DNA from 2 places in the Paenibacillus enshidis genome. Region 2 is predicted to be linked to the other one. Evidence: predicted binding sites of a transcription regulator. Region 2 holds the regulator's gene; the other holds the start of a gene.

Region 1 (15,069 bases), on a different contig from region 2:
ATTGGATACGAACCGCATTAGCCGTGCTCTCGTCATACAGTTCTGTAATCAGCGTACGAATGTAGGCAATAACCTCATTGGCATCCTGCGCCGTGGAGGACTTGCCTGTTCCGATCGCCCAGATTGGCTCGTAAGCCACGACAACCTGTGCTGCCTGATCCTTGGCAAGCCCGGCAAAAGCCGCCTCTGTCTGCACTTTGCAAACTTCCTTCGTCTGTCCGGCTTCACGCTCTTCCAGCTTCTCACCGACACATACGATTGGAATCAGATCGTTGCGGAAGGCGGCGTGAACTTTCTTGTTCACCGTTTCATCCGTTTCCGCGAAATATTGACGGCGCTCGGAGTGTCCGATAATGACGTAGTCCACGCCCAGATCCTTCAACATGCGGCCGCTGATTTCGCCCGTATAAGCACCGTCTTCAGCGAAGTGAAGGTTTTGTGCTCCGATTTTGATGGAGGTTCCTTTTACAGCTTCCACCAGAGCAGGCAGATTCGTGAATGGCGCGCAGATCACGCTCTCCACACCTTCCACTTCGGCTTTGCCTTTTACGTTCTGAATGAAGTCTGTTGCTTCAGGAACCGTTTTGAACATTTTCCAGTTGCCTGCAATAATCGGTGTTCTCACTTTTTTCAGCTCCCTGCTAGTTACTTATCGTTCAATGCCACAACGCCCGGAAGCGCCTTGCCTTCCATGAACTCAAGGGAAGCGCCACCGCCTGTGGAGATGTGATCCATTTTATCAGCCAGACCGAATTTCTCGGCTGCAGCCGCGGAATCGCCGCCACCGATGATGGTGTAGCCTTCGGTTGCCGCGCAAGCTTCCGCTACTTCACGGGTACCATTCGAGAATGGCTCGATTTCGAATACGCCCATTGGCCCGTTCCAAACGACCAGCTTGGAGTTTTTGATAACATCTGCATAAATAGCACGGGTTTTCGGACCGATGTCCACGCCTTCCCAATCGGCAGGGATTCCGTCGATATCAACGATTTGCGTATTCGCATCAGCGCTGAAATCATCGGATACCACGATATCCACCGGCAGGTAGAAATTTTTACCCAAGCTTTTTGCTTTCTCGATAAAGCCAAGGGATACGTCCAGCTTGGAATCGTCCAGCAGGGACTTGCCGATTTCGTGGCCTTGTGCTTTCAGGAACGTGTAAGTCAAACCGCCACCAATGATGATGTTGTCTGCAAGGCTGATCAGGTTGTCGATCACGTCAATTTTGTCTTTAACCTTGGAACCGCCAATAATGGCCGTGAACGGACGATCCGGATTGGACAGCGCTTTGCCCAGGACGGACAATTCTCTCTCCATCAGCAGGCCGGATACGGCCGGCAGCTGATGTGCAATGCCTTCCGTGGAAGCATGCGCACGATGTGCGGCACCGAATGCGTCGTTGACGAACAGGTCCGCCAGCTCGGCAAATTGCTTCGCCAGTTCAGGATCGTTTTTCTCTTCGCCTGGATAAAAGCGGACGTTTTCGAGCAACAGTACGTCACCGTTTTGCAGCTCCGCCACTTGTGCTTTCACCGCTTCACCAACAGCCTCATCAGCCTTGGCTACAGGTCTGCCCAGCAGCTCGGACAGGCGTGCCGCCACAGGTGTCAAGCGCATGGATTCAACCACTTCACCTTTGGGGCGTCCGAAATGGCTTGCCAAAATAATTTTAGCACCTTTTTCGATCAGGTAGTTAATCGTTGGCAAGGTTTCACGGATACGCTTGTCGTCGGTAATTTTGCCGTCTTCCACAGGAACGTTGAAATCTACGCGGACAAACACTTTTTTGCCGCTTACTTCTACATCGCGAACGCTTTTCTTGTTCATATCCATACTCCTCCGCACCAGGGATTTGATGATGTGCACTACAAGAGGTTGTTCAAAAAGTCATCTTTTGATCACGAAGTAAATCAGGAAGCGGACTCGACATCGAATCTTGAATTCAGCCGGGCCTTCCGGTGCTCACGTACCCCTAGTACGCTCCGCTCCTCAGTCCCTAGCTTCATCCAACCTTCTCGGTGCTGAAAACCTGACTTTTTGAACTCTCACTACAAGGAAGTCATATATAAAGAGCGGAAACAATAGTCTGTTTCCGCTCTATGTGGTTGCATAACGCCAAGCCGTTATTACTTAGCCAGCTTCGCGAAGTGCTCCAGGGTACGAACCAACTGAGCTGTGTAGGACATTTCGTTGTCGTACCAAGCTACAGTTTTAACCAGTTGTTTGTCGCCAACAGTCAGCACTTTGGTTTGAGTTGCATCAAACAGGGATCCGAAAGTCATACCTTTGATATCGGAAGATACGATTTCATCTTCTGTGTATCCGTAAGTTTCCGGATCGGAAGCTGCTTTCATTGCTGCGTTAACTTCGTCTACAGTTACGTTTTTCTCCAGAACGGTTACCAGCTCAGTCAGGGAGCCAGTTGCAACCGGAACGCGCTGTGCAGCACCGTCCAATTTGCCTTGCAGTTCAGGGATAACCAGACCGATTGCTTTAGCAGCACCAGTTGTGTTAGGGATGATGTTCTCAGCAGCAGCGCGTGCACGACGGAAGTCGCCTTTCGCATGCGGAGCGTCAAGTGTATTTTGGTCGCCTGTGTAAGCGTGGATTGTAGTCATCAGACCTTCCACAACACCGAACTTGTCGTTCAATGTTTTAGCCATAGGAGCCAGGCAGTTGGTTGTGCAGGAAGCACCGGAGATTACAGTTTCAGTACCGTCCAGTGTGTCATGGTTTACGTTGTACACGATCGTTTTCATGTCGCCTGTAGCTGGCGCGGAGATTACAACTTTCTTAGCGCCGCCTTTCAGGTGCTTTTCAGCTGCTTCTTTAGTTGTGAAGAAGCCTGTGCACTCCAGCACGATGTCAACGCCCAGCTCGCCCCAAGGCAGTTCTTCAGGGTTGCGGTTAGCCAGAACCTTAACTTCTTTGCCGTTTACTTTGAAGAAGCCGTCATGTACTTCAACGTCTCCGTCGAAACGTCCTTGCGTTGTATCATATTTCAGCAAATGAGCCAGCATTTTGGCATCAGTCAAGTCGTTGATTGCTACTACTTCAATGCCTTCCACATTTTGAATACGACGGAAAGCCAGTCTGCCGATACGTCCAAAACCGTTAATACCTACTTTAACCATGAGTAAGTTCCTCCCAAGTTTTGTATGTTTTTATTTATTCAAGACAGGCGGTAAAGCCCGTCAAGACAACAATATTTAAAATATCTCCGTGAAAGAAATCAGCAATTGCGCGCGATAATCTCCGCTGCCGCTTCGTCGGTGACCAGAATATCTTCCTGTCCGAACCGCAGCACGGCCTGAATCGCCGCCGCCTTGCTTGCCCCCCCGGCGATGCCGAGCACGATTTCCGTCCGCTTAATGTCCTCGAGACGCAGCCCAATGGTGAGCATCCGGTGTACAACTACACCCTGTTCGTTAAAGTAGTAGCCAAAAGATTCAGCTACCGCTCCCTCAGCCTGGATCTCCGCCACCGTATCCGGGTCAAGCCTGCGCCTTTTCGCCATTGCCATGGCATTACCAATCCCGTGGATGATAATCCGGCTCTTGCGGATCGTCTCTACAATTTCCTGAATCATATGATCCTGGACAAGCGATTCATAGGCTTCCTGGCTCAACAAATCCGGTACATGCAGCAGTCTGTACTGTGCCCCTACGTTGCCAGCCATCTTGGAAACAATGGAGTTGGCTTGCATTTCCAGGCTTTCGCCCAAGCCCCCACGAGCCGGCACAAACCATCCGCCCTTCAGCGGTCCGCCCGGCGGTGTCGTCAGATGCTCCGCGACATCGGCAATGGTGGTTCCTCCGGTCACGGCCACAACGTCCTCATCCCCCATGACGCTCAGCAGCGCCTTGGCTCCCGCCCGGCCCAATTCCCGCTTGGTCATCGGCGACGTATCCGAATCACCCGGCACGACGATTACCTTGCGCAGGTTATATGCCTGACGGATTTGATCTTCAAGCAAAGACAATCCAAACAGCTCTTTGGCAATGGGTTCAAGCTGTTCCAGCAGCTCCCTGCCGGCTTCGCTCACCCGCATACCAATACTCTCAATCTCTATAAGGCCCTGGGCTTTCAAAAGATCGGTTTCGGCTCGCAGCACACGTTCGGTCATATGCAATGAAGCCGCAAGCGTTCTGCGTCCGATGACGTCTGACAGCATGATCTGATGCAGGATGGTATACCTTTTCTTCAATACATCCGTGAGATCTGGCAGAAGCTGCTTCTGAATTTCTAATATATTTCGCATGCTTTCCACTCCCGCAGACTTCCTACTGGTTCATATACATTTATGTTGCTTTATGCTGGCCTCAAAATGTCCCGGGTTAACTTTTTAAGTCCCACATTCATTTTAACCAATTCCAACCTCACATGCAAGTGTCAGAACCTATATTTCTCACTCCTCCAACCGATTATGCGCAGCGTTTTAGCATCCATTATTAACATAAAAGCCTTTCGTCAGACCACTGAAATAAAAACTTGCATTTTGCCCCAGAGTCACATATAATCATTTTTGTGTCCTATTTCAAAGGAATGTTAAATATGCGCCCGTGGTCCAACGGATATGACGTAGGCCTCCGGAGCCTGAGATCGAGGTTCGATTCCTCGCGGGCGCGCCATTTTTATTGATGTTATATATAAGTGTTTAACCAACGAGAGCGCTGAGGGCTCTTTTTTTTCACCGATAGTTTGACTTTCTTTGACTTTTTACTCGAAATTGTTTATGATGTGGTTAATACGGTAACAGTTTATTATGGAGACTTTACCTGTATCAGGTAGTACGTATCCTAGCACATATTTAAGGGAGGGTTTTACGTGAGCTACATTCCTATGGTCGTTGAACAAACCAACCGCGGTGAGAGAGCCTATGACATTTACTCCAGATTGCTGAAGGATCGCATCATTTTCCTCGGGTCTGACGTAAATGACGTGGTCGCCAACTCCATTATCGCGCAAATGCTGTTTCTGTCTGCGGAAGATCCGGAAAAAGACATCCACCTCTACATCAACAGCCCCGGCGGTTCCATCACAGCCGGCATGGCGATTTTCGATACGATGCAGTTTATCAAACCCGACGTATCCACCATCTGTGTGGGGATGGCCGCTTCCATGGGCGCATTCCTGCTGAACGCAGGCGCCAAAGGCAAGCGCTTCGCCCTGCCAAACAGTGAGGTTATGATTCATCAGCCTTTGGGCGGCGCTCAAGGTCAAGCGACAGATATCGAAATCCGTGCACGCCGTATCCTGAAAATGCGGGATAAGCTGAACCGCATCCTCGCCGAGCGTACCGGCCAGCCGCTGGACCGTATCGAGAAGGATACCGACCGTGACTACTTCATGTCAGCTGACGAAGCCAAAGAATACGGCCTGATCGATCAAGTGATTTCCAGCACTCCAACACCAGGAGTCTGACCCGTAACACAAGTCTTTTAAGTCCCATTTGCAAAAAAATCCGCCCCATGTTCCTGATGCAGGAACGCGGGACGGATTTTTCTTTTCTCCTGGATGATTACTTTCCGAGCGGCTTGGCCCCAGCAGGAAGAAGCTCCGTGAAAGCAAAAGGGAACTCCGGAATACCTGCCGCATAAGCTGTGTACTCGTACTGTTGGAAGAAGATGACGATGCCTGTGCCAGTGACGTAGAAACCCGGCTGATCCGAAAGCCCCTTAAAGTCTCCCAAATATCCGTTGGATGCCGGCACTTGTTTGAGCAGCTTGTTGTTCAGCGTTTTCTTGTAATCCGGGTTGGCCTTCAACACATCGCCCAGTCCAAGCTGCTTGCCGTCTGCCAGCGAGAACGTATACCCTGTGCGGGTCGTGGAGCCGTGAGCGCCGCCAAAATAGGAGTAGTCCTCCACAATCAGGCTGATATAACCTCCCCTGTTGTAGATCACGGCATAATTGCTTTCAAATTGATAAGGTCGGTCCGCGGTAGCTTCTCCGATCTCTTTGATTTGCTTCTTGATCTCTGCCAGCACCTTTTCTTCATGCTGCTTCAGCACGGCATTGATTTTATCAACACCTGCCTGGCTGCCTGTAAGCTGAGGGTATTTCAGATCGAAGTTCATCGTATCCGATTTTTCCCGAGACAGGCTTACCGTTTTGATGGAGACGGAATTCAGCTGGCTTTTGGTCATGCTGACCGTCTTGGCGGCTGCGTTCCAGGCAGCGTCAATGCCGAGGTAAGCCTTCAGGTGACCGATAGGAACATAGAGCCGGTTGCTGACCATCCGGGCCTGCATATCATACGTGTGCACCCCGTTTACATTGACGTACAGCTCATCGTACCCTGTTGTAATTTTCAGCTTGTTATAGCCGGCACCGATCGTATAAGATTTCTCGGACGTATTATATGACACAGGCAGCTTCAGGTCATCCCTGAGAGCCGCTACAGGAATCAGGGTCTGCCCTTTGATCATGAGCCCTTTCGTTTGCAGGGTCTTGCCGTTCCATTTCAAGGTTACCTGAGTTTGCTGAACGGTTTGGGCTGCACCACCAGCTGCGTGCAGTTCGGAAAAAGCAGCAGTAACGCCACCGGTGACCAGAGCGGCCGCAAGCATTACTGTACCCAATCGTTTTGTGTGAATATTCATTTGTTAATATCCTCCTCTGATCCTTGACGCAAGTCGCGGGATGAAAAAACCATCTGAGTGATATATTAAAATACTTTGAGCCGGAAAATGTTACAGGCTGGGTTACAATCCTGACTCATTTCCGGCTCATTGATCACTTTCGTGTAATCAGTTCATTTCATACTGGGCACTTAACTGGGTATTGAGCTTAATTTCCCCTGGCTCTACCGCAGTGTTGGCGCCTGCAGAGTCTGCAGCCTTGGCCACAGCAGCCTCCTGATAAAAAACGGGCGGCTGGGCATTCTCCAACGATACATTAAGCAGGCTGCCCAATTGGCGCTTGGCCGCTTTAGCCACCGCACCCGCTTTCATCTGCGCGTTGGCGAGCGCTTTGGCAATCACTTCTTCTTCATACTTCTCCGGATTCTCTACCGTAAACCGGACACCGTCAATGTTGTTGGCGCCGGCACTTGCCGCTGCGTCAAGCAGCTGTCCAATCTTGGACAAATCACGATAAGCCACGTTCAGCGTATGATAAGCTGTATAACCTTTTAGCTTCTGACCCTCTTGTTCGCTGTAGGCGTAATCTGGCTGAACCGAAAACTGGGTTGTCTTGATATCCTTTGCGTTAATACCCCAGGTTGTCTTGAGCAGACTGTTCACTTTGTCCATGATCTGTGCATTCTCTTTCTGGGCGGCGACTGCCGTCTTCCCCTGCGTCTGTACACCGATGGACAGGTAGGCGATATCCGGACTTACTGAAATTTCACCTTCGCCATTTACACTGATGACATTACGGACCACGTTGGCAGCATCAGCATATACGGTTCCACTATAGTTCCCAAAGCCCAATCCGCCAAAACCGCCAACAAACACTGTTCCCGCCAGCAGCACCGCGCCCGCTGTTTTTGCCCACATTTTCATTTGTACCCGCTCCTCATGGCAGTTTTTTCATAAAATTGTTGTACCCTCTAGACGGAGATAGAGCCAAAAGGTTGCAGGACAATCTAAAAAAGGCCCCCTATCCGGGGACCTCCTTAACGAATTCAGCCGTACTTTACTGGTTTTCCAGCTCTTCCTTGCTGACCAGGCTAACTAAAGCGTTTACAGCCTGTTCTGCATCCGCACCTTCTGCACTGACATAAATTTCTGTGCCGGAACTAATCGCCAGGCTCATAATACCCATGATGCTCTTGGCATTTACTTTCTTGTCGTCCTTTTCCACAAACACTTCTGAGGAATATTTATTGGCTTCCTGTACGAACAATGCAGCAGGTCTTGCATGCAGGCCTGTTTTCAAACGTACAACTACCGGATGTTTGGTCATGAACAACGGCTCCCCCTTTATGAGTAAATTGACAAATGAATCTAAAATCACATTTATTCCATTTTATTTATCACATTATACCATCAACCCGAATCATAAACTAGAAAAAAAACAGGCACCCATCCCCGTGCGTGCCTGTCAGACGGGCTACAGGATCAATCCCCGCTCTGCCCGGACCTTGTCAGCCAGCTCATCAATCTTCCGCAGACGATGGTTTACCCCGGATTTGCTGACCGTGCCCTTCAGCAGCTCTCCGACCTCTTTCAGATTCATGTCCGGGTGGGCCAGGCGTATTTCAGCCACTTCGCGAAGTTTGTCCGGCAGGGTATCCAGCCCGACCTCCTTCTGCAGCAGCTTGATATTTTCGATTTGACGGACCGCCGCGCCGATCGTCTTGTTCAGATTCGCGGTTTCACAGTTGACGATCCGGTTGACCGAGTTCCGCATGTCACGCATGATGCGCACATCCTCAAACTTGAACAAAGCCTGATGAGCACCGATAATGCTCAGGAACTCAATAATTTTCTCGCCTTCCTTAATGTAAAGAATGAACCCCTTCTTCCGTTCAATACAACGGGCATTCAAATGAAACTCATTCGCGAGATCCACCAGTGCCTGGCAGTGTTCTTCATACATCGAGGCAATTTCCAGATGATAGGAAGAGCCCTCCGGATTATTCACCGAGCCCCCGGCCATGAACGCTCCCCGCAGGTAAGCCCGCTTACAACAGTTTTTCCGGATTATTGCCGGATTAATCCCGTCTGTAAACAGAAAGCCCTCCGAGACGATGTACAGCTCCTTCAAAATCTCTTGAACCCGGTCCGGAATGCGGACAATGTACACATTGTTTTTCTTGAGCCGCATTTTCTTGCGGACCAGCAGCTCGGTATGCACTTGAAAATGCTTTTTAATGAAGGAGTAAATGCGCCTTGCGATCGCGGCGTTTTCAGTGGAAATGTCCAATACCACTTTTTTGTTCGAAACCTGCACGGAGCCTAGCATCCGGATCAATGCCGACAATTCGGCCTTCTCACAGCAAGGCTGGCCTTCAATCATCGTCAGCTCTTTTTTCGTTTGAGCCGCAAAAGACAAGGGACTCACCTCCTTCTTAAAATCCAGTTTTGCACGAGCTGATAGATGTGCTGGCTCAGCCTGTCGGCATCATGCCTTAAATATGTTCTGAACAGCACCAGTGTATCAGCCACCACTTTATACCCCTGTCCGGTCACCGATTCCAGGTCCAGCTGAACCGGCCTGGCGCCCTGTTCTGCGTATTTATCCAACACCTGGGCCGGAATGTCCCCGTTATTGACGATCACGTAGTCAAAAAGCTGATGACCTACATGATCGTAAACAGCCTGCAGGTGATCCCCTACACTGTAATTATCAGTTTCCCCCGGCTGAGTCATGACATTGCATATAAAAATCTTGACCGCCTGTGAAGCCACGACCGCTTCGGCCAGCTTGGGCACAAGCAGGTTGGGAAGAATGCTCGTATACAAGCTTCCCGGTCCTATCAAGATAGCATCAGCCCGCTCGATCGCCTCCACCGCCTCAGGCAACGGTTCCACGTGAGTCGGCTCAAGGAAAACACGTTTGATGCGGCCACCGGCTTCCGGGATCTTGGACTCGCCCGAGACCACGCTTCCGTCTTCCATTTCCGCATGCAGCACCACCGCTTCCCCTGCCGCAGGCAGCACCCGACCGCGTACGGCAAATACACGGCTCAGCTCACGAACACCAGTAACAAAATCACCCGAAATATCGGTCATGGCCGCCAAAATGAGATTGCCCAGACTGTGGCCCGCCAATCCCGACCCTGAGCTGAAGCGGTATTTGAGCAAATCCGCCATCAGTGGCTCAACATCGGCCAGGGCCGTTAGTACGTTGCGGATATCACCAGGCGGGGGCATTTGCAACTCGCTGCGCAAGATGCCGGAGCTGCCCCCGTCGTCAGCAACGGTAACGATCGCCGTGATATCCAGCGGCTTCTGCTTTAATCCCCGCAGCATGACGGACAAGCCCGTTCCCCCGCCCATCACGACAATGCGCGGACGCTCCAGCTGTGGTCCCGCTAATTTCATAATTTCACCTCTATATCAATGCCGATCCCGATCCGCGTCCCGATGGCTTACCGCAACGGCCTCCGTTTCACTCGTTCCAAGCATTTTCCCAAGATATTCGGAGATGGCCACCGACCGGTGCTTGCCTCCGGTACATCCTATACCGATAATGACCTGACTCTTGCCCTCCTTGCGGTACTGCGGGATGAGGAAATGCAACATATCCAGCAGCTTTGTCAGAAAGGTCTGGGTTTCTGGCCACTTCATTACATACTCATATACGTCGCTGTCCATCCCGGTATGCGGCCGCAAGGTCTCTATATAATGCGGATTCGGCAGAAAACGCACATCAAACACAAGGTCTGCGTCAATAGGGATACCATATTTGAATCCGAAGGACATGATGTTAATGGATAGCAGACTGCTTTCCAGGTGAGAAAACCTGGATATAATACGCTTTTTTAGCACAGAAGGCTTCATCGTGCTGGTGTCGATGACCTGTGTCGCCGAACTTTTGAGATCCTCCAGCAGCTTGCGCTCCATACGGATGCCGTCAAGCGGCATGCCGTCCGGGGCAAGGGGGTGGCGGCGCCGGCTCTCTTTATAACGCTGAACCAGGACGCTGTCATTGGCATCGAGAAAAAGAATTTCACAGTGAATCGTAAAATGATCTTTAATATAATTCAAGGATTCCGAGAGTGCTGTGAAAAATTCCCGGCCACGCAAATCGATCACCAGCGCTACCTTGCCAATTTTGCCGTTGGACTGCTCAATCAGCTCCGCAAATTTGGGAATAAGGACAGGCGGCAGGTTATCAACGCAAAAGAAACCGAGATCCTCCAGGCTCTGTACGGCGATTGTCTTGCCCGCACCGGACATCCCTGTAATAATAATCAGCGTTGCGCCTACCGACGGTGCCGTGTTATTATTCTCCGACATGTTCCTTCTTTCCCCTTCCCGTAATCCAAAATGATAAGCCGGGCTCTAGGACCGCAGAAGCAATCCGGCTGCTCCGACGATACCGGCGTCATTCCCCAGCGTAGCCGGCACAATGGACGTGCCTCGCTGAAGCGGCTCCGGTGTCAGCTTGGCGAACACCTGCCGCAATTCGTCGAACAGAATGTCGCCCGCCTTGGATACGCCGCCGCCTATAATGAACATTTCCGGGTTTAAGAGCGCAGCAGTTGTCGCCATGGCTTTACCCAGATAAAAAGCGGCCCGGGCAACAATACGCAACGCCACTTCGTCCCCGGCCTTGGCCGCGTCAAACACACCCTTGGCCGCAATTTTCTCTACCGTTGCAAGGGACGTGCGATCACCACGCTCCACCGCATCGTTGGCCATGCGGATAATGCCCGTGGCTGAAGAGACTGTCTCCAGACAGCCCATTTTGCCGCAGCCGCACTGAATCGCTTCGAGGTCAGGCACAACGGCGATATGACCGACTTCCCCTGCCATGCCAGAGAAGCCCTGATAAATTTTACCGTCAATAATAATGCCGCCGCCTACACCAGTCCCCAGTGTGAAGCATAGACAATTGTCCACACCCTTGCCTGCTCCGGCCCAGGCTTCGCCCAGTGCCGCTACGTTGGCATCGTTATCAATTTTGACCGGCTTCGCCAGCCGTTCCTCTAATAGGGCCCGAATCGGCACATCACGAAAACCTATATTCGGCGCAAGCACGACAACTCCATCACGCACGTTCAGAAAACCCGCAATACCGGCGCCAATCCCCTCCAGCTGCTCCCAACCGAATGGCGATTGCTCCACAATAAGTCTTACGTACTTCTCGATATTGGCCAAGACGGAGTCCACACCCTTAGCCACCTCGGTGGGACCTTCATAGGTATGCAAAAGCTGCCCTTCCACATTGCAGATGCCGACTTTGATTGTCGTACCGCCCAAATCCACGCCGATATAGATGCTTTCAGACATGTTACAAGCCACCTTTTTCTATACATATAATGTTGTTACCGGTCTATAATACAGCACCGGCAAACGATGGTTCCATATCGCAAGTCTCGTATCCAACTATAAGCGAACCTCCCCATCCGGTCAAGGCGCGGAAGCCGCTCCGGGAGTGTGAGGAATACTTGTGCCCGGCAAAATTTTGTGTCCCCCGATTACCTCGTCTTCCGCTAAAAAGCACCCGCGCAAGAAATGCTGTGCGGGTGCTCCCGGTGAAACAATCGCTGCAAAGCAGAGCAAGCTTCTACAGGTTACTTATCAAGTGTTTCACTCCAGTCATGCACTTCACTGCCTTCGAGGAATTTCTCGGCATCCATGGCTGCCATACAGCCTGTGCCTGCCGCAGAAATAGCCTGACGGTAGCGGTTATCCTGCACATCGCCGCAGGCGAAGACGCCCGGAATATTCGTCTCGGTTGTACCCGGCTTCACTTCAATATAACCCTGGGCATCGGTCGTAATTTGTTCTGCCAGGAAGCCTGTGTTAGGGGTATGTCCAATCGCCACGAATACGCCGTCCGCTTCCATCAATTCCTCCTGGCCGGTCTCATTATTGAGCACCTTCAAGCCTTTTACTCCGTTGTCGCCTGCAATGACTTCAATCGGAGTACGGTCCAGCGCCCATTGGATCTTTTCGTTATCACGGGCACGGTCCTGCATGATTTTGGAGGCACGCAGCTCCTCACGGCGGTGAACCAGTGTCACTGAGGAAGCAAATCGTGTCAGGAAGCTCGCTTCTTCCATGGCGGAATCGCCGCCGCCGACAACCACGATCTTCTTGCCGCGAAAGAAGAAGCCGTCACAGGTTGCACAGGTGCTGACCCCGCGTCCCACGTTGTCCTGTTCGCCAGGGATACCTAAATATTTGGCAGAGGCACCAGTCGCGATGATGACAGATTCAGCTTCCAGCACACCTTGTCCTTCGACCTTGATTTTGAAAGGACGCTTGCTGAAATCCACTTCCTCTACCCAGCCGGATTTGAATTCCGCGCCGAAGCGTTCAGCCTGCTTGCGCATGTTGTCCATCAATTCGGGTCCCATAATCCCTTCCGGAAATCCGGGGAAGTTCTCGATTTCGGTCGTCGTCGTCAACTGTCCGCCCGGCTGCATGCCTTCGATGACAAGCGGATTCATGTTGGCACGTGCCAGATAAATCGCTGCTGTATATCCTGCAGGGCCTGTTCCGATGATAATGGATTTGTACATAGATGGTACCTCCTTCATAATTTATATTTTGTTATACCTTCTCGGTAAAAGAAGGGAATCGCTGGGCGATTTTCTGCTTGATCCCGCATACACTGTCAATCTGGCGAGCGTAACGGCTGACGGTGGATACCGAAATGCCGTATCGGTCGGCAATCTCTCTATAGGTTGCCCGTGTGTGATGCATTTTGGCTGTCAAATACTCAAGAGCCGCCGCCCAGCCTTCCACATGCTGAATGGAAAATCCCTCCGGGCTGATCCGGTCCAGGTACTCGAACCACAGGTCTTTCAGATCATTCTGCCGGGCGATGTCATAACGCTTGCCCATCACGGAAAATGCCTTATCCAGCACTGCCTGGATCTGCGGATCGGCGGCCGCTGTTCTCTGCTCCAACGGCTGCTCCCCTGGCTGACCGGCAGACACGAGCGCGTGCGCAGGCATCCGGCTTGCATCCATATCCTGCAAAGCGGCCCTTGCCTGCTCTCTCAAGGCCGGAGCCTGAGTCGTATCGGCAAGCAGCAAGCCGAGCGCTTCCCGCACCTCTTCGTCTCCAATGAGCGTCAGCGCTTGAATGACCTGGGACTTCGTGGCATCGTCCCCATGGCGGAGTGCCCAGAAGAACGAAGACCTGACAAGCGGGTCTTTCTTCATTTCCTCCGGCACATTGCGGCTTCCGTACTTCTCCCACAGCTTGAATTGCTCATCAAATGGCAGATGATAATGGTAGCTGAGCTTCTCCATAGGCTTGCTCCTGCTGCGGAGCTCATGCAGCCGGGACAGATAAAACCGCGGTGTCTCCGAAGCCGGGTCGAGCTTCTTGACTTGCTGCCACAGCCGTTCGGCCTCCTCATACCTCCCCGTATTGCTGGCGGCCACGGCCGCGTAGTGATACAGGGATGCATCCGTCTTGTTCCCGCTGTCCTTCAGCAGCCGGCGGAAGTGCTTGTAGGCCTCCTCGTGGCGGCCCATGATGCCCATCGTCGTCCCCAGCTTGAATACCTGGTCCTGCTGAAAGGGCACGATGACCGCCAGGCTCTCCAGCAGCACATCAAGATGGGGTCCTCCGCCCTCATTCTGATAAAATATAGCCAGGTTGCAGAGCGCATGCAGATTGCCTGGATCATCCTGCAGCACCCGCAGAATGGTCCCCTTCGCCTTTTCGAACATTCCCATATAATAATAGGAAAGCGCCAGGTTATTGCGTGCCGCCAGCAGATCGGGCTGGTCACCAGAGATTTTCTCCAGCAGCTTTGCAGCCTGTGCAAATTTGCCTTCCTCCAGCAGCAGACGGGCCTGATCGTGCTCAACGGCTCCCTGCCGCGCTTTGATCCGGTTCAGCTTGGTCGGCCGGTTCAGCTCATAATACAGCAGCTCCATCATGTCTTCCGCTTCCTCCAGGAAATGGCCCTCCTCATCTTCCTCCAGATAGGTTACAAGCGCGGTCTCGGCCGCCTCGAACTGTTCCATGTTGGCATAGTTGTTCGCCATATAGAAGTAGCATTCCGTCATCGACGGACTGACATTTTGCAGAACGGATTCCAGCACCTCATTCGAGCCCTGGTAATCGCCCATCTCAGATAATATACCCGCCATATTGCAATGATTTACCGGATTATCCGGTTCATATTCCACAGCCTTGCGAAAATATTTCAATGCCTTGTCATAATGATTGCGATCCAGCGAGCGGACGGCTCTCTCAAAGAAAAAAGACGCGTCAAGACGCAGGGCAATAATATTGGGGCGAGTGTCCGTAACCCGCAGGTTTTTGCCTTTCATAATAACAAAGGCACCTCCTTTAACTTGCTATTGAGCCTATACATTATAACATAAGTTTGAAGCGCTGCTCATCCCATTTGAAAGCATGTTTTCTGTAATTTCACCCAAATGGTTTCATAGAACGCAGCTCAAAGACACGGGCTTTATAT
Region 2 (15,069 bases):
TCTTTCCCCGTACCGCCCAGGGTTACCCCCTGATAAATCACGACATCATTACCGATTTCACAGGTTTCGCCGATCACGATCCCCATGCCATGATCAATGAACAGACGTTCTCCAATGCGGGCGCCCGGATGTATTTCAATGCCTGTCATGAAACGGGAAAATTGCGATATGATACGGGAAAGTGTGCACCAGCGGCGTTTATAAAAGGCATGCGCAATCCGGTGCGCCCAAATGGCATGCAGTCCCGAGTAGGTGGAAACCACCTCCAGCTTGCTTCTTGCCGCCGGGTCGTTATCCAATACAGCCTGAATATCAGATCTCATTTGCCTGAACATGCCCTTCCCTCCTTGCTCCTTCTGTAAGGCAGCCGCCGAGTTTTTTGAATTACTGGCAAACGGGACAAGAAAAAAACGCCCCTGCAGCCTGTGCTGCAGAGACGTTTCACCGTGGTTCCACTCTGCTTGAGGTGTTCCATGCTTCCATAGACAGGGCAGAACACGCCACCTCCTCTTTCACGTCCTGTAACGCGGACGAAACGGTACAATCTGGCCGGCATGCCGGTTCAACTGCACAGCTCCCAGGCGCATTTCCACTGCAGGTCATTTGAACGGCTCTCAGCCCCGGGAAGCACCCTTGACCGTTCTCTCTGAAAAAATGTCCTGTTGCAGCGTACTTCTCCTGTTCCCAGCTTTTTAACTAAATCATTTATATGAAACAACGATCAATTTGACAAGCAAAATGTTGGTTTTCTGATGGAGTTTATTATAACGAAAAGAAAACAATCTGACAAGAAAGCAGCTTCAGCCGCTTCATGCTATAAAACGCGATTATCCCTTGATCTGAGAGCGGAGACGGTCCAATACCGTATCCCGTCCAAGCAGATATATCGTTTCATTCAGGTCACGCCCGTGTGTCTGGCCGGTCAAAGCGACCCGGATGGGCATGAACAGCTGCTTGCCTTTAAAGCCTGTTTCCTTCTGTACCTCTTTGATTAGCACGGCCATCCGCGAAGCTGCAAATTCCTCGGATGCCTCAACCTTGTCGGCAAAAGCCTTAAGCACGACCGGGACCTGCTCTTCCGCCAGGATCGCTTTCCCTTCTGCATCCAGCTCCAGATGGGTGCGGAAAAATACGCCTGACAGTTGAACAATGTCCGATGCAGCTGTCATTTGCTCCTGATACAAACGGACAAGCGCCTTTGCCCATTCCTGCTGCTCCGCGGTGAGACTGGCCGGAAGGCGTCCGGCCTTCTGGAGGTACGGAACCGCCATGTCAGCGATCCGGTCAGGATCGGCGTGTTTAATATAATGGTTGTTCAAATGCGCCAGCTTGTTCGGATCAAACACAGCCGGGCTTTTGGACAAACGGTTGGCGTCAAAAATTTCAATCAGCCGCTCTTTGCTGTAAATCTCCTCTTCACCTTCCGGAGACCAGCCGAGCAGGGCAATGAAGTTGAACATGGCTTCAGGCAAATACCCAAGGTTGTCATACTGCTCCATAAATTGAATGATGGATTCATTCCGTTTGCTGAGCTTTTTGTGATCCTCGCCGACGATCAGCGTCATATGCCCGAAGATCGGCGGCTCCCAGCCCAGAGCTTCATAAATCATCAGCTGGCGCGGAGTGTTGGAAATATGGTCTTCGCCGCGCAGCACATGAGTGATTTTCATCAAATGGTCGTCAACGGCCACCGCAAAGTTGTAGGTAGGAATGCCGTCTTTTTTGACGATGACAAAATCGCCCGTCTCTTTGGAGTTAAACGTAATTTTGCCTTTTACCATATCATCAAACGTATATTCCCGCTCATCAGGCACGCGGAAACGGATGCTCGGTATACGTCCCTCCGCTTCGAAGGCCTGGCGCTGCTCAAGAGTGAGGTTGCGGTGCTTGCCGGAATAGCGCGGCGTCTCGCCGCGGGCAAGCTGCTCCTCCCGTTCCTGCTCCAGTTCTTCCTCCGTACAATAGCAGTGGTAAGCGAGGCCTTGGTCCAGCAGCTCCTGCCAATAGACCTTGTAAATGTCCAGGCGCTCCGTCTGGCGGTACGGCCCGTGTTCCCCGCCGACATCCACGCTTTCATCCCAATCGATGCCGAGCCATTTCAGATACTTCAGCTGGCTCTCTTCCCCGCCTTCAATATTGCGTTTCACATCTGTATCTTCAATCCGGATAATGAATTTTCCGCCCTGGTTTCTGGCATATAAATAGTTGAACAGCGCCGTTCTGGCATTGCCGATATGCAGATGTCCTGTCGGACTTGGCGCATAGCGTACACGAACCTCAGTGCTCATGTATATCCCCTCCGTGTCTCTAATCTCTCAAGATGATAGCATACCCTTGACAAGGCAGACAACAGACTGTGCCGCAATGCCCTCACCACGGCCCGTAAATCCGAGCTGCTCTGTCGTGGTCGCTTTGACGTTCACCTGGCTTGGGTCCTCCGCCCCAAGAGCGCGGGCGATCACCTCCACCATCTGCGGTATGTATGGGGCCATCTTTGGCTTCTGAGCGATGATCGTTGCATCGACGTTGCCGAGCCGGTAGCCCTGCTCCTGGGCAAGCGCCCAGACATGCTCCAGCAGCTTAAGGCTATCCGCATCCTTGAAGGCCGGATCATTGTCCGGAAAATGCTTCCCGATATCGCCGAGCCCCAGTGCGCCCAGAACGGCATCCGTAATCGCATGCAGCAGCACATCGGCATCCGAGTGTCCAAGCAGTCCTTTCTCATAAGGGATCGTCACCCCGCCGATAATGCACGGCCTTCCCTCCACCAGCTGATGAACATCAAAACCTTGTCCTATACGAATCATCTTGCGTCCTCTCCCTCTGTGCTTGTCCATAATTGCGCAATATCCAAATCTTCCGGTGTCGTAATTTTAATATTGGTGTATTTCCCCTCTACAACCCGCACCGGAATGCCCAGCCGCTCGACGAGCATCGAATCATCAGTCCCGAGGAACCCCGCATACTCAGCAGCCTCATAGGCCCGCAGCAGATCAGAAAGACGAAAAGTCTGTGGCGTTTGAATGCTCCACAGACTCCGGCGATCCGGCGTAGCCGTAATCACCCCTTCTTCATTGACCTGCTTGATCGTATCCTTCACCGGCACAGCAAGTACGGAAGCGCCGAACTCCCGGGCAGTCTCCAGGCATCTCCGGATTTCATCCCGGCCCACGAACGGGCGGACACCGTCATGCACCATAACCCATTCGGTCTGCAGGCATTCCAGTCCGCGGTATACGGAATGCTGTCGTTCGGAGCCCCCTGCGATGACGTCCGTAACTTTAGCGACCTGATGCCTGTCAATCCACTCCCGACACCGCTGCACATCATCCGCTCCGGTAACGAGTACGATTCCGCTTACCTCGGGCACAGCCGCGAACGCCTCAAGCGTGTATATAAAAACAGGTTTGTCCTGCAGCAGCAGAAACTGCTTGCTCTCCGCAGTTCCCATGCGGGTGCCGCGTCCCGCCGCCACAACGACGACGCCCAAGCTGTTGTTCATAGCGCGAATCCCGCCTTAACGTCAGTATGATATATGGAATGGAACGAACCGGATCTTCATCCCGGGCTCTTTCATCCAGCTATCATCATACCGCTTTTACTGGGCTTTTTCCAATAATTTTGGCTTGGCAAAGATCATTCGGCCCGCCGACGTCTGGAGCACGCTGGTCACCAGCACCTCCATCGTCGTCCCGATATAATCCCGTCCGCCTTCCACCACAATCATCGTTCCGTCGTCAAGATAAGCAACACCCTGACCGTACTCCTTGCCGTCCTTGATGATCTGCACCATGATTTCTTCTCCCGGAAGCACGACAGGCTTGACTGCATTAGCCAGATCATTGATATTCAGCACGGATACCCCTTGCAGCTCGCATACCTTGTTCAGATTAAAATCATTGGTTACAACCTTGCCCTGCAGCACCTTGGCCAGTTTGACGAGCTTGCTGTCCACCTCAGAGATCTCCTCAAAGTCCCCCTCGTAAATGAGAACCTTCACGTCAAGCTCCTTCTGGATTTTATTGAGGATGTCCAGTCCGCGCCGGCCGCGGTTGCGCTTGAGCAAATCGGAGGAATCCGCGATATGCTGCAGCTCTTCCAGCACAAATTCAGGGATGACAATAGTCCCTTCAATGAAACCCGTCTTGCAAATATCTGCAATTCTTCCGTCAATGATGACACTCGTATCCAAAATTTTATGCTCCTCGATTCGCCGGCCCTCCTCCACCTCCTCGCGTCCAAACCTGCCTGATTTCCAGAAGGAAGCCAGATCTTCCCGTTTTTCCAGCCCCACCATAAGACCGATATAACCGCAAACGATCATGACGCCTACTTGCAAAATCTGCCCGGCTTGTCCAAGCCAGGACAGACCCGGGTACAGCAGGATCGACAATATCAGCCCGGCGGCAAGTCCTGTCGTGCCAGCAGCCATTTCATTCATCGGAATTTTGGACAGATCCTCAATTCCTTTCTGCAGCCGATGCGCAGCTGCCGTGCCCGCGATACTGCAGAGCACCATGAACAGCACCGCACCAACAACCACCCAGATGAAGCCGCCCGCAGCGGTCGTTCTCATCCATTCCGGCATCCAGGACACGGTCCCGGACGCTTTTTGAAACAATGTGTAACCGAACCATGAACCGCATAAACCGGTAAAAATTAAGATAGCCTTTCTCCACATCGAATCCTACACCTCCTAAAACCTTTCAATTCCAAAATTTAGTTCCTTCTTTATTCAGTATGGTCCACTTTCATCTCTGATAATCGCTGGATGTAAATTTTTTACACAGCGTATACTTCCATGGAACCCCTAGCAGAATCCTTCTTTGGAATTTTATGTTGAAAGCCTGCAATTGGCTGTCTTATAATAAAATTATTCCTAATAACTAGAGGTGGGTAGCGATATATGAGCGCACAAAGCTTACATGCTTTTCAGGATCAGGTTTCCGAATTGCTGCTCCGTCACCGCAGTCTGCTGGACATTTTGTCCAAGACTGGCCAATCAGGCGCTGCCGTTAACCGCGTGGTTGCCAAATCTGTTACCGAGTGCGGCTGTATAGAGCTTCATGCCAGGAAACAGGACTATGAACCGGAAAGCGGGCTTGAACAAGCCAAAGTACTGCTGGACAATCACGTGCAGGGGCAGCTGTGCGAGAATTGCAGGGAAGCAATCACCGCCGAGCTGGGACGTAGTCTTTTTTACATGTCGGCCCTATGTAACTTGCTGGATATCCGTCTGGAAGACGTTGTTGAGAAGGAATCGCGCAAATGCTCCACTTTAGGTTTATTTAATATGTCCTGACCGTTTATATACCTCAGCAAGCATTACTCTACAAAAAAAAGCATTTATTTCGCCTGGATCATCAGGGAAATAAATGCTTTTTATTTTAGATGCGTGTTCAAAAAGTCAGGTTTTCAGCACCGAGAAGGTTGAATGAAGCTAGGGACTGAGGAGCGGAGCGTACTTGGGGTACGTGAGCACCGGAAGTCCCGGCTGAATTCAAGATTCGATGTCGAGCCCGCTTCCTGACTTACTTCGTGATCAAAAGATGACTTTTTGAACTACCTCTATAAGTATTTGATTGATCAACGCTCCGAGTGACGATAGCTACTGCTGTCCTCGGCATGACGGCGTTTGGCGCGTCTTTTTCTGGCAATTGCTTGAATGTTATGCTTCATGCCATATACCGCATAAAGCACAAGCGGCACAAAGATCAGCTTCGAGAGCTGATCGGAAAACTGGACAGCAACCACCACGGCACCGATCACAACGAGCGGTGCGATCCACACAGCCTTTTTGGGCAAGCCCACCCGTTTGAAATTGGGATACTTCAGCGAACTGACCATCAGGTAAGACAACAGCAGGGTAGCGACAGCCATCGAGAAGAGAGAGATGTCTTCATGAAACAGGGATAATGTAGCAAGTACGCCCCCTGCCGCAGGAATCGGAAGTCCTGTAAAATACCCGGCTGCTCCACCAACCACGTTAAAACGGGCCAGTCGAAGCGCTCCGCACATCGGAAAGATGGCCGTTACCGTCCAGGCCAAGGCAGGACTGGCTGATTGAAGGGCTACAAAATACATGATTACCGCCGGAGCGACGCCAAAGGAAATGACATCAGATAATGAGTCCAGCTCTTTGCCGAATTCACTTTGCGCGTTTAACGCCCTCGCTACACGACCGTCCAAACCATCCAACAACATGGCGACAATAACCATAATGGCTGCATGACTGTATTGACCATCGATAGCCATTAGAATGGCGATTATTCCGAGAAACAGATTACCAAGGGTAAACATGTTCGGAACAGATTTCATAATCATTGCTTCACCTCATAAAATCACGGATCAAATAACATCCACCAATTGTATGTTATTTACATTTGCCTGTCAATGAAAACCTGCTCTTGTAAACGTTTCAAGCCTTCCTTGATCGTGCGGGCACGCACCTCGCCAATACCGTCGACTTCATCCAGTTCCTCAATCGTCGCCATCATGACAAGGGGCAGCTGATTAAAACGTTCCACGAGGTTATGAATAATAACGTTAGGCAGGCGCGGAATTTTGTTCAGCACCCGATATCCGCGAGGAGCGACATAATCTTCGGATACGGCTGCGGAAGAAGGATAACCAAGCAACCGTACGATATGATTCATATCCAGCAGCTCCTCGTCGGTCAAATGCTTCAGCCCGTTGATGATTTCACGAATCTTCTCGTCGCTGACTTCCTTGGCGTAGTCTTTGTACAGCAGCCAGGCTTCTTCCACGGTATTGCCGATCAACTCCTCCATTTGCATGTTGATCAAACGCCCTTCATTGCCCAGCTCATTGACAAAGCGCTTGATTTCCATTTTAATGCGCAGCACCATTTGGGTCCGCTGGATCACATTGACCACTTCAGGGAGGGTGACAAGCTCCTCAAATTCGGAGGCGGTCAGGTTGGTCAGCGACTGTGTCAGGACGGATTTATATTTCTCCAGTGTTTGAATCGCCTGATTGGCCTTGCTCAAAATGACACCGATTTCTTTTAAGGAGTAACGAAGTGTACCTTGGTACAATGTTATAATATTACGGCGCTGCGAAATGGACACAACCAGCTTGCCCGTCTGCTTGGCGACCCGCTCAGCCGTCCGGTGCCGGATGCCCGTTTCGCTGGAAGAAATTGAGGAGTCCGGAATCAGCTGCGTGTTGGCATACAAAATCCGCTTGAGATCCTCGCTGAGGATGATGGCTCCGTCCATTTTGGCCAATTCATATAAATAGTTCGGGGAAAAATCACAGTTAATCGAAAAGCCCCCATCCACCACTTCCATAACCTCCGGACTGTAGCCCACCACAAGCAGCGCGCCAGTCTTGGCACGAAGCACATTTTCCAGTCCCTCACGAAAAGGTGTACCTGGCGCCACCAGCCGCAGCAGGTCATTCATTTTTTCCAGTTGGCTCGATTCTTTCATGTTTTCGTTGCCCCCTAATTTAATGCGGCTGCTAGTGCATCTGCCACAGTTCCGACTCCAATGATTTCCAACCCCTTGGGAGGTGTCCACCCCTTAAGGCTTTTCTCAGGCATGATCACCCTTTTGAAGCCCAGCTTCTCCGCTTCCCGCACGCGCTGCTCAGCCCGGGATACGGCACGCACCTCGCCGGTCAACCCCACTTCGCCAAAAATAACGTCATATGGCTTGGTCGGCATATCCTTGAAGCTTGACGCAATGCTTACCGCAATGGCCAGATCCACAGCAGGCTCATCCAATCTTACGCCTCCAGCCACGTTCAGATAAGCATCCTGGTTCTGTAAAAACATGCCCATACGCTTCTCTAATACAGCTATGATCAACCCCATACGATGGTGATCCACTCCAGTGCCCATTCTGCGTGGTGACGGGAAGTGCGTGGTTGCGATCAACGCCTGCAGCTCGACCAGCACCGGCCTTGTGCCTTCCATGCTGGCCACCACCGTAGAGCCTGCCACACCAAGGGGCCGTTCCGACAGAAACAGCTCGGAAGGATTGGCAACTTCGCGCAGCCCCTCTTCGCCCATTTCGAAAATTCCCATCTCATTCGTTGAACCGAAACGGTTCTTCACCGCGCGCAGCAGCCGGTACGTATGATGTCGTTCTCCTTCAAAATACAGGACACAGTCCACCATATGCTCCAGAAGACGAGGACCCGCAATAGCCCCTTCCTTCGTAACATGTCCGACAAGCACAGTAGCGATGCCCAGCCCTTTGGCAATGCGCATGAAGCGGGCGGTACATTCGCGCACCTGTGCTACGCTGCCAGGGGCGCTGGTCACTTCCGGCAAATACACTGTCTGTATGGAGTCAATGACCAGGAACTGGGGCTTCATGTTGTCTACGGCCTCTTCGATGGTCTCCAGATTGGTTTCGCAAAGGACATACAGGTTGGGAGATAAGGCACCAAGGCGGTCAGCCCGCAGCTTGGTCTGGCGCACCGACTCCTCGCCGGAGACATAAAGCACGCGAAGCCCGGTGCGGGCCAATTCATTAGATGTTTGCAGGAGCAGCGTAGATTTGCCGATTCCAGGGTCGCCCCCGACCAACACCAGGGAGCCCGGAACAACTCCGCCGCCAAGCACACGGTTCAATTCCGTGATTCCCGTCAGGATTCTCGGCTCCTGATCACTTTCAATTTCCACGATGGGAAGCGGCTTCTCTTTACTATTATGAAAAAGGGATGAATTCATCCCGGCGGTTTTTACCACAGTCTCCGTTGCTTCGATCATGGAGTTCCAGGCCTGGCAGCCCGGGCACTTGCCATACCACTTCGGAGATTCATATCCGCACTCTGTGCAGTAAAATTTAGTTTTTACTTTGGCCATTCAATTCTCCTTGCGATTATTCGACATCCTTGTCGTATTTCGTCGGCCTTGATTAAAAAAAAGCTTCAGTATTAAAAGTTTACCATTGAACCAGAGGGCCGTAAAGCAATATCACAAACTCTTCCAAGCGTTTTGCCGTATGGGAACAGGCTGATACAGACAAGAAAAAAAGGCTGCTTCCGCCGCGGTTCGTCCACGGGGAACAGCCTTTTTCCTGTTCGCTATTTTTCTCTCAAGCAGCCTCGGTCACCAATGACCGGCCTCAGGATTTTGCCGTTACGTTATCCTTCTTGGTTACGGTCAACTCGCCATTGTACTCATCGATCAGAAGCGAATCGCCTTTGGTAATACTGCCTTTCAGCATCTCCTCGGACAAGCGGTCCTCAATATGCTTCTGGATCGCCCGGCGAAGCGGTCTTGCTCCATAGGCCGGATCGAAGCCCTCCTTGGCCAGAAACGCCTTCGCTTTATCCGTCAGTTCGAAGTCGACATTGTACTCGTTCAGACGCTTGCGCAGCTCTTCGGACATGAGCGAAACGATTTGGCCGATATGCTGCTCTTCCAGCGAGTGGAAGACGATCGTTTCATCGATCCGGTTAAGGAACTCCGGACGGAAGCTTTTCTTCAGCTCATCCATCACTTTGCCCTTCATTTTGTCATAATTCGCACCGGCATCGGCTACGGCCGTAAATCCGAGCGTAGAATTACGTTTGATGGCTTCTGCCCCAACGTTGGAGGTCAGAATGATCAGCGTATTGCGGAAATCCACCACCCGTCCTTTGGAGTCTGTCAGCCGGCCGTCTTCCAGTACCTGCAGGAGGATGTTGAACACTTCCGGATGCGCTTTTTCAATTTCATCCAGCAGCACGACAGAATATGGCTTGCGGCGCACTTTCTCGGTCAGCTGTCCGCCTTCATCATATCCGACGTATCCCGGAGGAGCTCCGACGAGACGGGATGTGGAATGCTTCTCCATGTACTCGGACATGTCAATCCGGATGACCGCATTTTCATCACCGAACATCGCTTCTGCCAATGCGCGGGCCAGCTCGGTTTTCCCTACCCCTGTTGGTCCAAGGAAGATGAAGGAGCCCATCGGGCGCTTCGGATCCTTCAGGCCGGCGCGGGCGCGGCGGATGGCGCGGCTGACTGCTTTAACCGCCTCATCCTGGCCGATCACACGCTCATGCAGCAGCTGTTCCATATTCAGCAGACGTTCGGTTTCTTCTTCCTTCAGCTTGCTGACAGGAACGCCGGTCCAGATCGAAACTACCTGTGCAATATCTTCCGGGGTCACTTCGGAATCTGTACGGCCCTGCTTCTCTTTCCATTGATTCCGGGTCATGTCCAGCTCTTCGCGGATCTTCTGCTCCGTGTCGCGCAGCGCGGCTGCCTTCTCGAATTCCTGGCTTTGCACCGCGGAGTCCTTCTCCTTGCGGATATCCTCCAGACGGTTTTCCAGCTCCTTCAGATTTGGCGGTACCGTGTAAGAGTTCAGCCTTACTTTGGAGCCCGCTTCATCAATCAGGTCAATCGCTTTGTCAGGCAGGAAGCGGTCTGTAATGTACCGGTCAGACAATTTTACGGCTGCTTCAATCGCTTCATCCGTAATTTTTACTCTATGATGCGCCTCGTAACGATCCCGCAGACCATGCAGGATTTGAATCGCTTCTTCCGGAGACGGCTGATCCACCGTAATTGGCTGGAAGCGGCGTTCGAGAGCGGCATCTTTTTCAATATATTTGCGGTATTCATCAAGCGTCGTTGCACCGATACATTGGAGTTCACCGCGTGCCAGAGCCGGCTTCAGAATATTGGAGGCGTCAATCGCCCCTTCTGCGCCGCCAGCGCCGATCAGCGTATGCAGCTCGTCAATGAAGAGGATGATATTGCCCGCTTGACGAATCTCATCCATAATTTTTTTGAGGCGGTCTTCAAATTCACCGCGATATTTCGTACCTGCAACGACAGAACCCATATCCAGCGTCATCACACGCTTGTCGCGCAGCGTTTCAGGGATCTCATTCGCAATAATTTTCTGCGCCAGCCCCTCTGCAATGGCCGTTTTACCAACACCAGGCTCACCGATCAATACCGGATTATTCTTGGTACGACGGCTCAGCACCTGAATGACACGCTCAATTTCCTTGCTTCGTCCGATTACTGGGTCCAGGTTGCTTTCCTTCGCGGAAGCCGTCAGGTCGCGGGCCAGACTATCCAGCGTAGGGGTGCTGACATTCGAAGGAGCACCACTGTTGCTGGACACTGCCTCACTGCTGCCAAGCAGTTGAAGCACCTGCTGACGTGCTTTGTTCAGGCTGATGCCCAGATTGTTCAGCACACGCGCGGCAACACCCTCCCCTTCCCGGATCAGGCCAAGCAAGATATGCTCTGTCCCTACATAGGTATGGCCCAATTTCCGTGCTTCATCCATGGAAAGCTCAATCACTTTTTTGGCGCGAGGTGTGTAAGCGATGTTCGTAGGCTGCTCCTGACCACGGCCAATCAACGTTTCCACTTCGTCCTGGATTTTCTCCAGACCAAGGCTGAGACCGATCAGAGCTTTAGCCGCAATCCCATCACCTTCGCGAATCAAACCAAGCAGAATGTGTTCTGTTCCGATATTGTTATGTCCCAGGCGCACTGCCTCCTCCTGAGCCAAAGCGAGTACCTTCTGCGCTCGTTCCGTAAATCTTCCGAACATCATATTGTCCTGCACCTCCACTAAAAAATTTAATTCTGTAGACTATTATGGCTTCTTATGCGGTTCCCAGCTGTTCGCGGATCAGCTTGGCCCGGTACATATCACGCTCACCGGCACCCAGCGCTTCCCCGAACTTTTTCTGCAAAAAACCGGGCTGAGTCATGACATTCAACTCATTCAGTACCGGTATGGAGGGATTCTCAAGTATACCAAGATCCACGCCAAGGCGAATATCCGATAACCGCTGTGCCGCCTCCTTTGAATCCACTACAGCGGCATAGGACAGTATCCCGAAGGATCGCATCACCCTATCTGTAATCCGCAGCATGGACTCGCTCATAAGTCTGGATCTGGCAGCCCGCTCATGCTCGATAATCTGAAGCACTACGCCGTGCAGGTTCTCAATGATTTCCTCCTCGGTTGGCCCCAGGGTGATCTGATTGGATATCTGAAACAGATTGCCAATCGCCTCACTTCCCTCACCGTAGATGCCGCGCACTGTCAGCCCGACCTGGGAGACAGCCGATAAAATGCGGTTAATCTGGTGAGTCATGACCAAAGCAGGCAGATGCATCATCACCGAGGCCCGAAGGCCGGTTCCGACATTTGTAGGACAGCTCGTCAGATAGCCCCGCTGATCATCAAACGCGTAATCCAGATGCGCTTCAAACGCGTCATCAATAGCGGTGGCATTCTGCCATGCATCCTTTACCTGACATCCCGGATATAGACATTGTATACGAAGATGGTCTTCTTCGTTGATCATGATACTGACAGATTCGTCTTCATTGATCACCGCCGCCCCGTTACGGGACTCGGAAGCCAGATTCGGGCTGATCAAATGTTTTTCAACCAGCACTTTTTTATCCAGTTCTTCAGTGTCCGCCATTTTGACGATATGGAATGGACCAAACCGGTTAATATCCTCATGGCGCAGAACGACCGTCAGTTTATTCAGCACATCCTCGGACTGCTGGTTGGTAGCGAGCATCGGAAAAGGCAGATGCTGCAGGTTCCGTGCAATCCTGACCCGGCTGCTTATGACGATCTCGGAGTCTGCAGCATCTGTGCGCATCCAATCGCTAAGCGGTCTTTCCGTAAAGCGGAGATTGGGCATAAACGCATCCCTCCTACTCTTAACAAGACTTTACTCCTGTGCTATTTCTTTTTCAAGCTCTCGAATCTGATCTCGAATTTGCGCGGCGGATTCAAATTCTTCTGCGCGGATTTTGAACTGCAGCTCCTTCTTCAAGTCATCGATTCTGCGTCTGACCTTCATCCTGGCGCCGCTTCGTACCGGCACTTTACCCGCATGGGCAGTACTGCCGTGAACACGTTTGAACAACGGATCCAGACGGTCGTTAAAATATTTATAACAGGAGCTGCAGCCGAAACGGCCGATTTTGCTGAACTGCGCGTAAGTCATACCGCATTCCTCACAGCGGAGCAGCTGCGGGTTCTGTGTCCCTGCCGCCGCACTCTTGATTGTCGGATCAAAGTCGAGGAGGCCTGAAAGCAGACTGTGAATGGAGAAGCCATTCGACGTTCCGGGGATCAGCTCCCCTTTTTCCCTTGCACAGGTCTCACATATATGAAATTCGGTCTTCTCTCCGTTAATGATCTTCGTAAAATGGAGAGTTGCCGGCCTTTTACCACATTCCTGGCACAGCATGCACATACCTCCTTTACGTCAAAAGCCTAAATGACCGGTGGCAGCAGAGGACTATTTGGCCAAAAGCGCAATCAGCATCGCTTTTAGCAATCTGGCCCTCACCTGATCCCGGTAAGGAAGCTTTAAAGCAATGGTATCCCTGGATACCGCCGCTTTCATGATGGCAGCCTCCTTTTTGTTGAGAAATCCCCCTTCTTGCAGCTGGTAGATCAGCCCTTCTGCTGCGGATTGGCTAATCTCATCTCCTATGCTATGATGCAGATGCGTATGGAGTACGTGGTGAGCCGGGAGATCTACACGCTGAATGCGCACATAACCGCCGCCGCCGCGCTTGCTTTCCACAATGTATCCCTTTTCCAATGTAAAACGTGTGCTAATTACATAGTTAATCTGGGATGGCACGCAGGAAAAACGGTCAGCCAGGTCATTGCGCTGGATTTCCACAATGCCCTCAGTACTTTCAATTAACATGCTTTTTAAATATTGTTCAATAATATCGGAGACATTCCGCACATTTCATCATCCTCCACCGACAAAAATGTGAAGTCTTTTTTCACATTTACAGAATATGCCGTATATTGAACTTAACCAAACCGGAAAGTCACGAATCTGGAGTACGGCGTCCCCTCAGCCTGGTGATCGTCTGCACTCTGAACCAGTTCTTACGACTATGATCACGAATTAGTGTGACCTTTGACTCCCCCAATTCATACGCTGATCTTCTGAACAAGCCAGATTTGATGTAAAAATTCAATTCTTTGATCAAGTTGACTTTGACTTTCTTTGACTTTGTATTTATTATAACATAATTTTCTCATTTGCCAAGAGCTCAATTCCATTTTTCACAATATTTCTTTGATTCATTCATCGGAAGCCCTATCTCAAGCCAAAAAAGACCCTTTTCATCTCAGGAAAAGAGTCCTTGGCTTAATTTAAAAGAAGTCCATCAGGAAGGTTTGAGCGGAAGGAACCGTCTGCTCGAACAGATCCGCTGCCTCAGCGCTGCCCGTAAGCTTGCCCCAGCGGAACAACTCTTGCGGACGCTTATAACCGATCAGCATGGCTGATAACGCAGCTATATCACATTGGAGCTGGGCTTCGGTATTTTCATGGACAGGCTGGAGCCTTCCTTCTCCTTGCGCAGACACAGACAGCTTCCATGTTCCCTCATTCCAGGGCGCGTGTGTATCCGTGAGTGCCAAAGTGATTTCAGCTCCTTGTGCAGAGGACTGGAACGGGAACTGCTCTACAAACGCAGCCGCATCCACAATCCGGCCCATAAAATAAGGTATGATTTCCTGCTGGATGCGCGGGTCTGTCAGGAGATAGGAAAGAGAATCATTGGCCGGCATAAAGGTAAAGGTCCCTTTTTCAATCATGGAGTCGTGGTTTGCAAAGTACGTCCACAAGGCTCGACGCGCCTGTTCGCTCAGATAGACAAATTCGCCGCAGGAGAGCTCTTTTTTCTCCACTTTATACAAAACATACCCTTCAGGAGCGCCATTTTCCGCATAATAAACCGCTGTCTGATTATCTTCATCAAGTACGCGGTTCTTCCACCATTCCTCGTCTCTCACTAAAGTTCCGTTGAACCTTTGTGCATATTGCTGATACACCTTATTTAGTTCAGTTTTATCCCTGACGTTACGCTTGATCGTGCCTTCCACCGCCGTTTTGGCCGGAAACTTGTCTACAGGAATTGTGTATTTCTTGTATTCAACAAAGATTTCCCAGCCGAATTTCCGGTAAAAAGAGAAAGAAAACGGATGCAGGAAAGAAACAGTCTGCCCCGACGATTTCATTTGCTCAAGAGCATGCTTGAGCAGCCGGGACACCAACCCGCTGCGCCGCTTT

What was found. Region 2 encodes CtsR, which represses protease genes until heat stress. Its sites were predicted from a motif close to ATGGTCAATAAAGGTCAAACA; they were not measured.
Region 1: the regulator CtsR is predicted to act here: its motif matches at 4,699-4,719, upstream of clpP (ATP-dependent Clp endopeptidase proteolytic subunit ClpP).

The regions. Positions count from the first base shown of each region.
Region 1 covers NZ_JBHHMI010000036.1:10,824-25,892, forward strand. Annotated here, with positions in the region: gene tpiA (triose-phosphate isomerase) at 1-625, opposite strand, end outside; gene ACE41H_RS23050 (phosphoglycerate kinase) at 646-1,827, opposite strand; gene gap (type I glyceraldehyde-3-phosphate dehydrogenase) at 2,127-3,134, opposite strand; gene ACE41H_RS23060 (sugar-binding transcriptional regulator) at 3,233-4,261, opposite strand; tRNA gene ACE41H_RS23065 (tRNA-Arg) at 4,557-4,631, shown strand; gene clpP (ATP-dependent Clp endopeptidase proteolytic subunit ClpP) at 4,828-5,424, shown strand; gene ACE41H_RS23075 (PdaC/SigV domain-containing protein) at 5,522-6,604, opposite strand; gene ACE41H_RS23080 (SIMPL domain-containing protein) at 6,752-7,507, opposite strand; gene ACE41H_RS23085 (HPr family phosphocarrier protein) at 7,641-7,910, opposite strand; gene whiA (DNA-binding protein WhiA) at 8,058-9,002, opposite strand; gene mgfK (gluconeogenesis morphogenetic factor MgfK) at 9,008-9,994, opposite strand; gene rapZ (RNase adapter RapZ) at 10,010-10,912, opposite strand; gene ACE41H_RS23105 (ROK family glucokinase) at 10,958-11,908, opposite strand; gene trxB (thioredoxin-disulfide reductase) at 12,193-13,146, opposite strand; gene ACE41H_RS23115 (tetratricopeptide repeat protein) at 13,178-14,920, opposite strand; gene ACE41H_RS23120 (ribose-phosphate diphosphokinase) at 15,064-15,069, opposite strand, start outside.
Region 2 covers NZ_JBHHMI010000022.1:500-15,568, reverse strand. Annotated here, with positions in the region: gene cysE (serine O-acetyltransferase) at 1-335, opposite strand, end outside; gene gltX (glutamate--tRNA ligase) at 828-2,288, opposite strand; gene ispF (2-C-methyl-D-erythritol 2,4-cyclodiphosphate synthase) at 2,316-2,807, opposite strand; gene ispD (2-C-methyl-D-erythritol 4-phosphate cytidylyltransferase) at 2,804-3,502, opposite strand; gene ACE41H_RS19365 (PIN/TRAM domain-containing protein) at 3,599-4,681, opposite strand; gene ACE41H_RS19360 (nucleoside triphosphate pyrophosphohydrolase family protein) at 4,907-5,302, shown strand; gene pssA (CDP-diacylglycerol--serine O-phosphatidyltransferase) at 5,587-6,324, opposite strand; gene disA (DNA integrity scanning diadenylate cyclase DisA) at 6,378-7,454, opposite strand; gene radA (DNA repair protein RadA) at 7,469-8,839, opposite strand; gene clpC (ATP-dependent protease ATP-binding subunit ClpC) at 9,102-11,546, opposite strand; gene mcsB (protein-arginine kinase McsB) at 11,599-12,660, opposite strand; gene mcsA (protein-arginine kinase activator protein McsA) at 12,691-13,215, opposite strand; gene ACE41H_RS19325 (CtsR family transcriptional regulator) at 13,267-13,728, opposite strand; gene ACE41H_RS19320 (GNAT family N-acetyltransferase) at 14,148-15,069, opposite strand, start outside.